2 regions of the Yaniella soli genome follow, and region 1 is predicted to be linked to the other one. Evidence: riboswitches for the same ligand, from Rfam matches in the RefSeq annotation. Region 1 holds a riboswitch; the other holds the start of a gene.
The links. A riboswitch is a leader RNA that binds a small molecule or an ion and turns the genes downstream of it on or off. The one in region 1 is predicted to bind S-adenosylmethionine.
Positions count from the first base shown of each region.

Region 2: linked by a shared signal. The riboswitch ahead of ACYVJT_RS06990 (methionine ABC transporter ATP-binding protein) and the one ahead of ACYVJT_RS13645 (O-acetylhomoserine aminocarboxypropyltransferase/cysteine synthase family protein) in region 1 are both predicted to bind S-adenosylmethionine.

Region 1 is NZ_BAAGSP010000034.1:22,246-28,101, forward strand. Features, by position in the region: gene ACYVJT_RS13630 (NAD(P)-dependent alcohol dehydrogenase) at 1-180, shown strand, start outside; gene ACYVJT_RS13635 (alpha/beta hydrolase) at 254-889, opposite strand; gene metX (homoserine O-acetyltransferase MetX) at 894-2,024, opposite strand; gene ACYVJT_RS13645 (O-acetylhomoserine aminocarboxypropyltransferase/cysteine synthase family protein) at 2,038-3,360, opposite strand; SAM riboswitch class IV at 3,448-3,559, opposite strand; gene ACYVJT_RS13650 (baeRF7 domain-containing protein) at 3,706-4,800, shown strand; gene ACYVJT_RS13655 (VOC family protein) at 4,919-5,563, shown strand; gene ACYVJT_RS13660 (VOC family protein) at 5,603-5,856, opposite strand, start outside.
Region 2 is NZ_BAAGSP010000010.1:38,045-43,900, reverse strand. Features, by position in the region: gene ACYVJT_RS07010 (FAD-dependent monooxygenase) at 1-395, shown strand, start outside; gene ACYVJT_RS07005 (DinB family protein) at 431-967, shown strand; gene ACYVJT_RS07000 (hypothetical protein) at 964-1,089, opposite strand; gene ACYVJT_RS06995 (hypothetical protein) at 1,217-1,654, shown strand; SAM riboswitch class I at 1,751-1,862, shown strand; gene ACYVJT_RS06990 (methionine ABC transporter ATP-binding protein) at 1,856-2,680, shown strand; gene ACYVJT_RS06985 (methionine ABC transporter permease) at 2,680-3,342, shown strand; gene ACYVJT_RS06980 (MetQ/NlpA family ABC transporter substrate-binding protein) at 3,374-4,273, shown strand; gene ACYVJT_RS06975 (MetQ/NlpA family ABC transporter substrate-binding protein) at 4,293-5,171, shown strand; gene ACYVJT_RS06970 (NtaA/DmoA family FMN-dependent monooxygenase) at 5,212-5,856, shown strand, end outside.

The DNA of each region.
Region 1 (5,856 bases):
GAGTTGACCAATTCGTATTGGGGCACCATCGAGGATCTTCACGAGGTTGCTGAGCTGTTCCGTGTTGGAAAGATCGAGCCGAAGGTCACCAAGTATCCAATGGATAAGGCGCTGGAGGCCTATCAGGACTTGGTGGACGGCAAGGTTTCTGGTCGCGCTGTGGTGACCCCGAACGAGTAGTTTTTCTTTGAACACGCAATGGGGCCGGGCAACGAAAATTCGGTTTCGTTGGCCCGGCCCTTTTGATGAGGATTTAGACGTTTTCGTTGATGAACTGGGTGAAGTGTTGCATTTCCTCGGGGTGAATGCCGTGGCCGATGCCGTTGTAGGTGCGTTCGGTCAGATTCACACGTGGTCGTAGCCAGGCACCGGTTTGTTCGATGCGGTCGTGAGCGACGATAGGATCCTCCGGGTCGTATCCCCAGAAGAATGGTTGGTTCGATGCCGCGAAGTGTTCGTCGTCGAAGAGCTCATCAAGTTCTGGGGTTTGGGTTGCGTCGATGATGAATCCCGACAGTCCGATGATGGTGGCGTAGAATCCTGGTCGCATGCGCATCAATGAGGTGGCCATGGCCATCCCCTGGGAGAAGCCAAGGAGGGAAATACTGCGATAGTCGTGTGCGACGGATTGTACCCACTCGTCGAGCTGTTTGACTGCTGCCACAACGTGTTCTGGGTTGGCTTCGAGTTCTGTTGAGATGGGATACCAGCAGTAGCCGCCGAAGTGTTCCGGCAGCTTTTTGGGAGCTTGCACGCTGGCAATCGTAAAACGATCATCAAAGGCGTTCCCCAGCGGGAACAAGTCGTTCTCATCTGCTCCGAAACCATGGAGGAACACCACCAGGTCCGTTTGTGGACGTGGGGTGTCGTGCGACCAGCGGATGTGCATGTGTTTAGAGTCCTAACGTGGTGATCATGGCATCAGCAACCTGGTGCAGATCTGTCAGGAATCCGTCGTGTCCGATGGGTGAGTCGATCATGTGCACCGGTGTGTGTGGGCCGAAGTCAGCTGCCAATTGATAGCTTTGTTCTGGAAAATACAGCCTATCGGAGTTCACGGCCACGATGAAGGGTGTGGCGGTGATACCTGCGACGGCTGCTGCCTGTCCTCCACGGTGGCGCCCCACATCGTGTGACATGAGTGCTTCGGTCAGGGCGACATATGAGTTTGCGTCAAATCTGCCGGCCAGGTCTTTGGCTTTGTAATCCAGGTAGGACTCAACCTGATAGCGACCGGTGCGACTGGTTACCGCGGATTCCAGTGGATTTTCGTTTCCCTGGAATGCACGCCCGAACCGAGCATTGAGCTCAGGTTCGGACCGGTAGTTGATATGGGCAATCTGGCGTGCGATACCCAACCCGTGGACCGGTGCTGGACCGTCGTAGTAATCTCCGCCCTTGAAGTTCGGGTCAAGCCGAATAGCGTCGACTTGTGTCTGGGCAAAGGCAATCTGTTCCGCGGTGGATTGTCCGCCGCAGGCGATGACGCCGACTCCATTAACACGGTCCGGATACATGGCGGCCCATTCGAGTGCACGACCGCCGCCCATCGAGCCGCCGATAATGGCGTGGAAGCGTTCGATGCCGAGGATGTTTGCGAGTTTTGCTTCTGCATTGACCGAGTCTCGAATGGTCACAAACGGGAACTTGGATCCGTATGCTTGCTGCTTTTCATCCAGCGACGCTGGACCGGTCGATCCGTAGCATCCTCCAACCATGTTGACGGCCATGACGAACCATTTGTTTGTGTCTATGGCCTTGCCAGAACCGATGATATTTTCCCACCAGCCGGCTTCGGGCAGTGCTTCCGATGATGCGGCGTGGGTGTCGCCGGTCAAGGCGTGCTGAATGAGTATTGCGTTGGATTTGTTTGCGTTCAGCGTGCCCCAGGTTTCATAGGCGAGTTCGACCTCTGGCAGGTAGCCACCTGTTTCGAAGGATAGCTCGCCAATCGATACCGTCTTCAGGCCGGGTTCCGCCACGTATGTTGCCGGGTCGGTCACTGATTCAAGATCCAATGACATGACCTACTCCTTGTTAAACAGCTGCAGCGGCGTCGAAGCCTGACTGCAGATCGTCCAAAATGTCTGTGATGTCTTCCAGGCCCACTGAGAGTCGCACCAGCCCGGGGGTGACCCCGGCGGTTTGTTGTTCTGACTCAGAGAGTTGGGCGTGGGTGGTGGTAGCAGGATGTACTACCAGGGAGCGCACGTCACCAAGATTGGCAACCAGCTTGTGCAGAGTCAGCGCTTCGGCAAAGGTCTGACCTGCATCTTTTCCACCGACGATCTCGAAGGCGACAATGCCTGAGGTGCCGTCTGGTAACAGTTGTTGCGCGCGCTCATAATACGGTGATGATTTCAGTCCGGCGAACTGGACCTTCTCTACCTGGGGGTGGGCTTCCAACCATTCGGCAACGCGCTGCGCGTTCTCTAAATGGCGCTCCATGCGTAGTGACAGCGTCTCAAGGCCTAAGTTAATTAAGAAGGCGTTGAACGGGGAGGCCGTATTACCCATATCGCGCAGGAGCTGTGTGCGGATGCGCAGGATATACGACAGGTTGGCGCCCAGTGGACCGTTTGGTCCAAAGTCGGTACCAAACACGACACCGTGGTAGGACTCATCTGGTTCGTTAAACCAAGGGAACTTCTCCGGGTTCGCAGTCCAGTCGAAGTTGCCCGAGTCAACGATCACGCCACCGATCACCGCAGCGTGACCGCTGAGGTATTTGGTTGCTGAGTGCACGATGATGTCAGCGCCATGTTCGATTGGGCGCAGCACAGTAGGTGGTGTCAGCGTTGAATCGATGATGACAGGGATCCCGGCATCATGAGCAATTTCTGAAACCGCTGGTAAGTCCAGTACGTCGGCTTTCGGGTTGCCGAGCACTTCTGCGAAGACAGCCTTAGTGTTTGATTTGATTGCATTGCGCCATTCATCCAAATCATTTGGATCCTGCACGAAAATGGTTTCAATGCCTAAGCGAGGAAGGGTGTGCTTAAACAGGTTCTGGGTTCCACCGTAAAGCGAGGTGGAAACCACCACGGAATCTCCGGCACCTGCAACATTGAGCACGCTGAGCGTGGTGGCGGATTGTCCGGACGACAAGAGCACGGCACCGACGCCACCCTCGAGAGCAGCGATCTTGTTTTCCACGGCGTCCGTGGTTGGGTTCGTCAGACGGGTATAAATTGGCCCGAGTTCCGACAACCCAAAACGTCCTGCTGCCGTAGCCGTATCTGGGAAGTTAAAACTGGTGGTTTGGTAGATAGGCAGCTGTGTTGCCCCAAAGTCTGAATCCTCAACCATCCCGGCGTGGATTTGACGAGTGGACAATCCCCACGTGGTCTGGTCGGTGATATCGCGTTGTGCCAATGCAAAGACTCCTTCGAAACTAAGGGGTCTTTCAACGCCCGCCTACCGCGCAGGTTAGTTGACGTGCGCGAAGACCCGCGCTTGTCTCACATACTCATGAGACCTGGTCCTCACCCGGGGCACCCCACCGCGGTGGAGGGTTGCCGGTCAGTAAGCCGGGGCATTACTACTGACACTCGTGACCAACACCCACTACTATGCCAGAAAATCGCCCAGATAGCGACCTGACATAGACGCCATGTACACCACCAGCACAATATCAGTCCCTAGCAATAAACTCATGGTTTTTTAACCCTGCAAATCCTCGAGAACACGTTGTAGTGTTGATGCATGGAACAACTTGGATACTTTGATGAACTCACTGCTGATGACCTGAAGGCTATGGCTGCCGCCACCGGCCCGAAGGTCACTATTTTTCTGCCAACTGCTCCCCCACAACACCAACCGCAGGACACGGCTACTCGCGTGAAGTCGTTAGTTAAAGAGGCTCGGCAAAAACTCGTCAACGCCGGTGTCCCGGAATCAGATGCCAAAGACATGTTGGCCTCGTTCGACGCCATTGCTACTGACGCCCCCTTCTTACGGCAACAGGGTGAATCCCTTGCATTATTCGCGGCGCGAGGACTCAATCTGGTCTATCGCTTGGGCGTGCCGGTCAGCGAATACACCCATGTTGCAGAACACTTCGTGTTGCGTCCCATGTCTGAAACACTCACCAAGTCCCATGCCTTTTATATCCTGGGGGTTTCGCGCAACCAGGTTCGCCTCTTGGACGCCACCAAAGACTCCGTCGTGCAGTTGGACCTCGGAGATATCGTCCCAGAATCCTTCGAGGATGTCACCGATACCGATGACCGACAAGCCACGCTACAAAACCGCTCCGGCGGCGGCAATGGCACCATGTTCCACGGTCACGGCGGCGCAGCAGACAACCAGGAATCCGAGATTACCCGGTACCTTCATAAAGTCGGAGACTCGCTGGGTGACTTGCTCGGGCGGGCCCGCTCCCAACCGCTGGTCATGGCAGGCGTTTCGGAAAACGTCGCCACGCTGAAGGCGTCGTCCTCGTATCCGGTCGTCGCCGAAGACTTCATTAGTGGTAACCCCGATGCGTCATCGAACCGTGATCTGCAGAAGGCAGGCTGGGACGTTGTTCGGCCACGCTTCGCTTCAAACGACGATGCAGCATACAACCGCTTCGCTGATGTATCCGGCACGGGGTTGGGCGAAACCCAACCCGATCTGATTCGTGAAGCAGCAGTAGCCGGTCGCGTAGACACGCTGTTCATTAACCCATCACTGAATGCCTCCGACGGCACCGGTGATGTCAACACCGCTATCTTGCATACCAAACTCAATTCCGGTGATATTGTCATCATTTCTGATGGCCGGGTTGACGACGTAGCCGCACTAATGCGCTACTAATAGCAGTTCATGTGCGCCCCTCGGTTCATAGGATCGAGGGGTTTTGCATGTCATCAGGAATGCAACACTTTGTGACTTATTTCAACAATCGGAGTCAAACCATGGAAAACTATTGACCATGCGCTTGGATCATGTTTCTTATGCTGTAGGCCCCGAGGGGCTCATCGCCACCGCCGACAAAGTTGCTCAACAGATCGGCGTTGACTGGGTCAACGGGGGTATTCATCCGCGCTTCGGGACGCGCAACGTATTTTTCCCGATGGAAAACCGCCAATACTTTGAAATCGTCGAAGTTCTAGAACACCCTGCTGCCGAAAAAGCACCGTTTGGCCAGGCCGTTCGAGCCCGCTCGAACATGGGCGGCGGCTGGATGGGCTGGGTCGTCTCCGTCGACGACATGACGCCATTCGAGGAACGACTCGATCGCCGTGCCGTACCGGGCGGACGCACCTTCCCAGACGGGCGCACACTCGAATGGGAACAAATCGGCATTAAAGGTCTCATTGCCGACCCCCAAGTCCCCTACATCTTGCGTTGGCTCGAAGGCACCGAGGATCTCCACCCCTCTCAGGCCGAACCTGTCCAAGCTGCGATCGAATCCATCACGATCGCAGGAAACCGTCCTCGCGTTCGTGACTGGTTGGGTCTCGGTGAATCTGACGAGCTCGTCGAGGATCTCAACATTAAATACATCTCACCGTCCGGCACTCCAGGCATTGCCGAGGTCACCTTCTCAACGCCAAAGGGGCTTGTGACAATATAGGGCACCTTGCATACTGAAAGAATCGACCATGATGTGCGATCATGGTCGATTTTTTGTTGCGCCGTAGAAGACGGTGAAGGGTTGTGCCTCTGCGGTTTGAATGCGCAGAACGTTAGCCCAAGGGTCCTCAAAGCTCAGTGTTTGACCGTCATCGGCAACTTGAACACCATAGTGCTTGACGCGTTCAGCTATTTCTCCAATTTCATCCTTGGTCGGCAAGACAATATCTACTTCGCCAAGACCTAATGTCTTGTCCCGACGTCCCGAACCACGGCTGTTCCACACGTTCATCG
Region 2 (5,856 bases), on a different contig from region 1:
GGTGCACCCGGATGACCGCGGATCCAGCCAGTGCGGTCAGCCGGTTCACCCCGGAAGGTACTGACATGGACTCGCTTTTCGATGTCTATGCCGTCACGCAACAAACGCATCACGACGTCGACATCAACGCGGTACCGGCGCTCGTACAACCGTCAAAGGGCAAGTTCGGGCTCACCGACTACGAAAAGGTCTTCTCGGCCGAACAGACCAACGGGATGCTGCTGGGCAACATTCCCGGGGTGGAAGCCACCAAGGACATCTACGATCTACGCGAGATCGACCGCGCACGCGGCGCCGTCGTCATCGTACGTCCGGATCAGTACATTGGGCACGTGCTGCCCCTGGACGAGTTTGAAGCATTCGACGAGTACTTCGCGAAGTTTCTGACCAGCTAGATGCCCCGCCGGACGCGTTAGGGTAGCGTTGAACCATGACGACGAATATGATGCCACCGCCAGAGGTACCTGGTGACGACCGTGACTGGACCTTCGTGATCGATCAGGGGTGCACCGAATGCGGGTTTCAGCCGTTCGCGCCGAATCTGATGGGTGATCGGCTGCGCTCAGCCGCAGCACGGTGGCGCCCGGTGCTTCAACGAGTCGACGCTACGCAGCGGCCTTCGGAACCGGTCTGGTCGCCGGTCGAGTACGCGTGCCACGTCCGTGACATGATCACGGTGCTTCAGCAGCGGGTTGAGACCATGCTGCACCAGCACAACCCGGATCTAGCGGACTTCGATGGCGACGCCGAAGCTGTGCGCCGAGAATACTGGAAGGCGGACAGTCAAACCGTGTTGGGCGAGCTCACGCTCAAGGCACAGTCAACGGCTGACCTGGTCGATACGGTGGAACGCGAGCAGTGGGAGTTACCGGGCCGACGCTCCGATGGTTTCGAATTCACCATCGCCACGCTGTGCCTCTACATTGGCCATGAGATGGAGCACCACCTCCACGACGTCAAAGGTTAAGCAACCGCAGGACGCCCGCACCGGCGAAGTTCTTCGACCTCGTACCCGGCCTCCGCTTCGTCGGCCCACCGTTGAATTTGTTCGTCAGAGATCTGGTCTCCGTCGACCGATTCTTTGCTCATACTTGTATTCTATTACGTCAGCACGCTCCGCAGCAGGCCACGTGACTGAAGTGGTGTAGGGCACAGTTTGGTGCGGTTGGTGACGAGGGGCACTCATGTTCGACACCTCAAACACTGGATGTGGCGTGTGGTGTTGGCCGTTTTGCAACTCGGCGGTGCCATGCTCGCTGGTTTCGGCATCCCGCTCGCCGTGCTCCATTGGGAAGGTTCCACGGCAATTACAGTTGGCGGATCGGCCTTCATCGCGTACATCGTCACCTTCTGGCTCGAGGTCGCGGTGATCATCGTGCTGATGGTCTTGGCAGCTCGAAGGGGTCGGAAGGATCTGTTTGCCCCGCTGATCCTCACCGTCGTCGGTATTCACTTCATTCCGTTGGCATGGGTCTTCGCGCAACCAAGTTTTGCGCTGACCGGTGTGCTCACGACGGCGATCGGCGTGATGGCGGCTCTCGTGCCAGACCGTGCGGCGGCCCGGAGTTTCTGGTGCGGGTTGCTGGGCGGGACGACGTTACTGATCGTCGGTGCCCTGGGCCTATTTTCTGCGTTGGGCGCGCCAGCCGTGTAAACAGTGCCGAATTGGGTCACGTACGTGACTTTTTATGACCGCGAATTGCTGTGGTTTTTGCACTTTCGGCTGCGGTGCACATAATGTATACAGGGTAAACCATTCAGAGCGACTGAGAGATCTGGCTCGTAGACGTCGCAGCAACCCCTCCACTGTTTTGGTGTAGGACGGTGCTAACGCCAGGAACAATGGAGTGATTCAATGATTTCTCTGCGTAATTTATCGACCACTTTTACTACTGGTGGCAATGATCCGGTCACTGCAGTTGACGATGTCAGCCTGGAAATTGACCGTGGAAGTATCCAAGGCATTATCGGTTTTTCTGGTGCCGGCAAATCCACGCTGCTACGCAACATCAACCTACTGGAGCGCCCCACCTCCGGCGAGGTGATCATCGACGGCGTTGATCTCATGGAACTATCCGACGAGGAACTGCGCCAGGCCCGCCATCAAATTGGCATGATTTTCCAGGGCTTCAATCTCGTCAATAACCTCACGGTTGCCCAAAACGTGGAGCTGTCGCTGAAGTTCGCCGGCGTCGCCAAGGCACATGACCGCCGTGTTCGTGTGGCAGAAGCCCTCGAAATCATCGACATCTCGGACAAGGCCACGGTGTATCCGGCAAAACTATCCGGTGGACAACAACAACGGGTGGCGATTGCCCGCGCGTTGGCTACTCGGCCTCGGGTTTTGTTGTGCGATGAGCCGACTTCGGCGTTAGATCCATTCACCACGGCCACCGTGCTGCAATATCTGGCGGACATCAATCGGGAGCTGGGCATCACCGTTGTGGTGGTGACCCACGAAATGGAAGTCATCAAAGCGCTGACCGACCACGTGGCTGTGATGGAATCCGGACGAATCGTCGAACGCTTCGCAGCCAAACGTTTACAGGATAAAACCTTCGAACCCACCACTGCGATCGGCCGCTACCTGGTATCTGACGGCATACACGTCGACCGCCGACAGCAGCATGACGTCGATGAGGCCTCAACCGCCGAATTGGCAGTGGGAGGTCGCGTCTAATGCAACGTATTGCAGAGCTCAACCCCGAACTGATCCAAGCGATGTTAGAAACGTTTGCGATGATCGGCGTCGCCATCCCGGTCGCGGTGCTGCTGGGCACCCCGCTGGGTATCTGGTTATTCGTGCATGCTCCCGGTTCGATCGCACCACAACCAAAACTGCATGCTGTTGTCAGCGGACTCGTCAACATGTTGCGGTCGTTTCCGTTTCTCATCTTGTTGATCGCCATCATCCCGCTGACCCGACTGCTGGTGGGAACCACCGTGGGGACTGCCGCAGCGATTGTTCCGCTCACGATCAACGCGATCCCATACTTCGCACGGCTGGTTGAACAAAACATCAGCCAGCTGGGTGCCGGTGCGGTCGAGGCATCCCGGGCGATGGGCGCGACCCGCCGCCAGATCATCCGCAACGTGCTGCTGGTCGATGCCCGTCCGGGCATTATCGGATCAATCACCATTACCACCGTGAGCTTCATTTCTTACTCAGCCATGGTCGGTCTTGTGGGAGGCGGTGGCATCGGCGACTTCGCCATCCGTTACGGCTACTACCGCTACGAAACCGTGGTCATGTTCGTTGCCGTCGTCCTGATGGTGCTGCTCGTCAGCGCCGTGCAGTGGGGTGGAAACTCCCTTGCCCGCGTGGCCGATAAACGCATCTAACAACGCTTCATCACAAACTTTAAGGACTCCCATGGCAATTTTCCGTACCCAAAAACCCATCCGCCGTGCTCTGATCACGGGAGTCGGCGCAATTGCTGCGCTGACACTCACCAGCTGCGGGCTAACTTCCGCCGGTGGCAGCGAGGACCGCACCATCAGCATCATCGTGACCGAATCCGCGCCGTACCAAGAGCCCACCGAGATCGCCAAAGACCTGTTGGCTGAGGATGGCTGGACGCTGGAACCCACCTACGTGACCGATATCGTGCAGCCCAACCAGGTGGTCTCGCAGGGCGAATACGATGCGAACTTCTTCCAGCACCTGGCCTATCTGCGTCAGTTCAATACCGATAATGGCACCGAGGTAGAACCTGCGTTCTCCACCTATTACTCATCATCTGGGGTCTTCTCGCTTGAGTATGATTCATTTGATGAATTGCCTGATGGCGCAGAAATTTCTTTGCCCGTTGACACCGCCAATAACGGTCGCGGTATCAAACTCCTGGCCGAGCATGGACTGTTGGAAATCGACGAGTCAATACCGGTCACCGAACTATCCCAGGCTGACATTACTTCTAACCCTAAGAACCTGGAATTTATTGAGATCGACCAGCAATCCTCTGCCCACACACTGAGTGACGTTGATGCGGGATTCGCGTTCGCCCGCCTGATCGCCGAGGCAGGCCACGACATCGACGAAACAGCATTGGCGTTGGAAGAAGACGAGGAAGTACGCCGTCCATATACCAATGTCGTTGCGGTGCAGCCGGGTGATCAGGCCTCTGAGAAAACCCAGGCGCTCCAGGACGCGTACCAGTCACCAGAGGTTCAGGAGTGGTTCGAAGACTATCTCGAAGGCGCAACGGAATACAACGGGGATATCACGACTGACGACGCCCAAGAGACTTGGTCAGAGTTCACCGCCGAATAGTGTTGGGAGACAACATCATATGAAAACCACGAAGACCGCGCGCGCCGGTGTTCTCAGTTCCCTGGCTGTTCTGACCCTGTCCGGCTGCGGACTAGCTTCCGCCGGCGACGGCGATCGCACCATCAGCATTATTGTCACAGAATCCGCTCCGTATCAGGAGCCAACCGAAATCGCCAAGGAAATGCTGGCCGAAGAAGGCTGGACCCTGGAACCCACCTACGTCACGGATATTATCCAACCCAATCAGGTGGTCTCGCAGGGCGAATACGATGCGAACTATTTTCAGAATGCCGCATATTTGCGCCAATTTAACCAAGACAATGGGACGGATGTTGCGCCAGCCTTCTCGGTCTACTACGCGCCAGCAGGAATCTTTTCGTTGCGCTATGACAGTCTGGAAGATTTGCCCGAAGGCGCACAGATATCCCTGCCCGTAGACACCGCCAATAATGGTCGCGGACTCAAAGTTCTTGCCGATGAAGGGCTGCTTGAAGTAGACGAATCTGTACCGGTCGCCCAACTCTCCCAAGAGGACATTACCGACAACCCGCACAACTTCGAATTCATCGAAATTGACCAGCAATCCACCGCGCAGACTCTGTCAGATGTCGACGCGGGTTTTTCCTTCGTACGCATGGTAGTTGAAGCTGACCATGATCTGGACGAAGTCACGTTGAAGCTTGAACCGGAGCTCGATGACAGTCTGCCCTATTCGATCGTGGTGGGTGTGCAGCCAGGTGACGAAGAAAGCGAGAAGACCCAAGCACTGCAAGAGGTATTCCAATCAGAAGAAGTCGAGGAATGGTTCAACGAATACCTGGAGGGATCAGTGGAGTTCACCGATGAGTACACGACCGATAACATCAGCGAATCCTGGACTGAGTTCACCGCCGAATAGCTGATCCCCACCCGTCACCCTCGAAGAACATTAGGAGCACATCGTGTCACATCGTCGTCCAATGGTCCTGTCCGCCTTCATGATGAACACCACCAGCCACATTCTGGGTGGCGCCTGGCGCCAACCCGAAGCCCAACAACACCGTTTCAACGAACTTGCCCACTGGGTTGACCTGGTCAAAACCCTGGAAGACGGCGGCTTTGACCTCGCGTTCTTCGCCGACGTTGTTGGCGTCTACGGGGACCACGAGGGAGGCTGGGCTTCGCACGTCCGCCGTGGCCTGCAAATCCCAGCCAACGATCCGCTCGTCTTGTTGTCCGCACTGGCCGCGACCACCAACCGCATTGGGCTGGCGCTGACCTCATCGGTGATCCAAACCCACCCGTATACTTTCGCCCGCCAGCTCTCCACACTGGATCATCTGACCGGTGGGCGAGTGGGCTGGAACGTGGTGACCTCGGCGTTGGAAAACTCGCACCGCAACTACGGTGGGGCCGGACTCCTGGAGCATGACAACCGGTACGACGTGGCCGAAGAATACCTCGAGGTGTGCTACAAACTCTGGGAAGGATCCTGGGACGATGACGCGCTGCTAGCCGACAAGACCCGGCACCACGAACGCGGTGTCGGGCTACACGCAGACCCGGCCAAGGTCGCCAAAATCCATCACGTTTCACGGAACTAC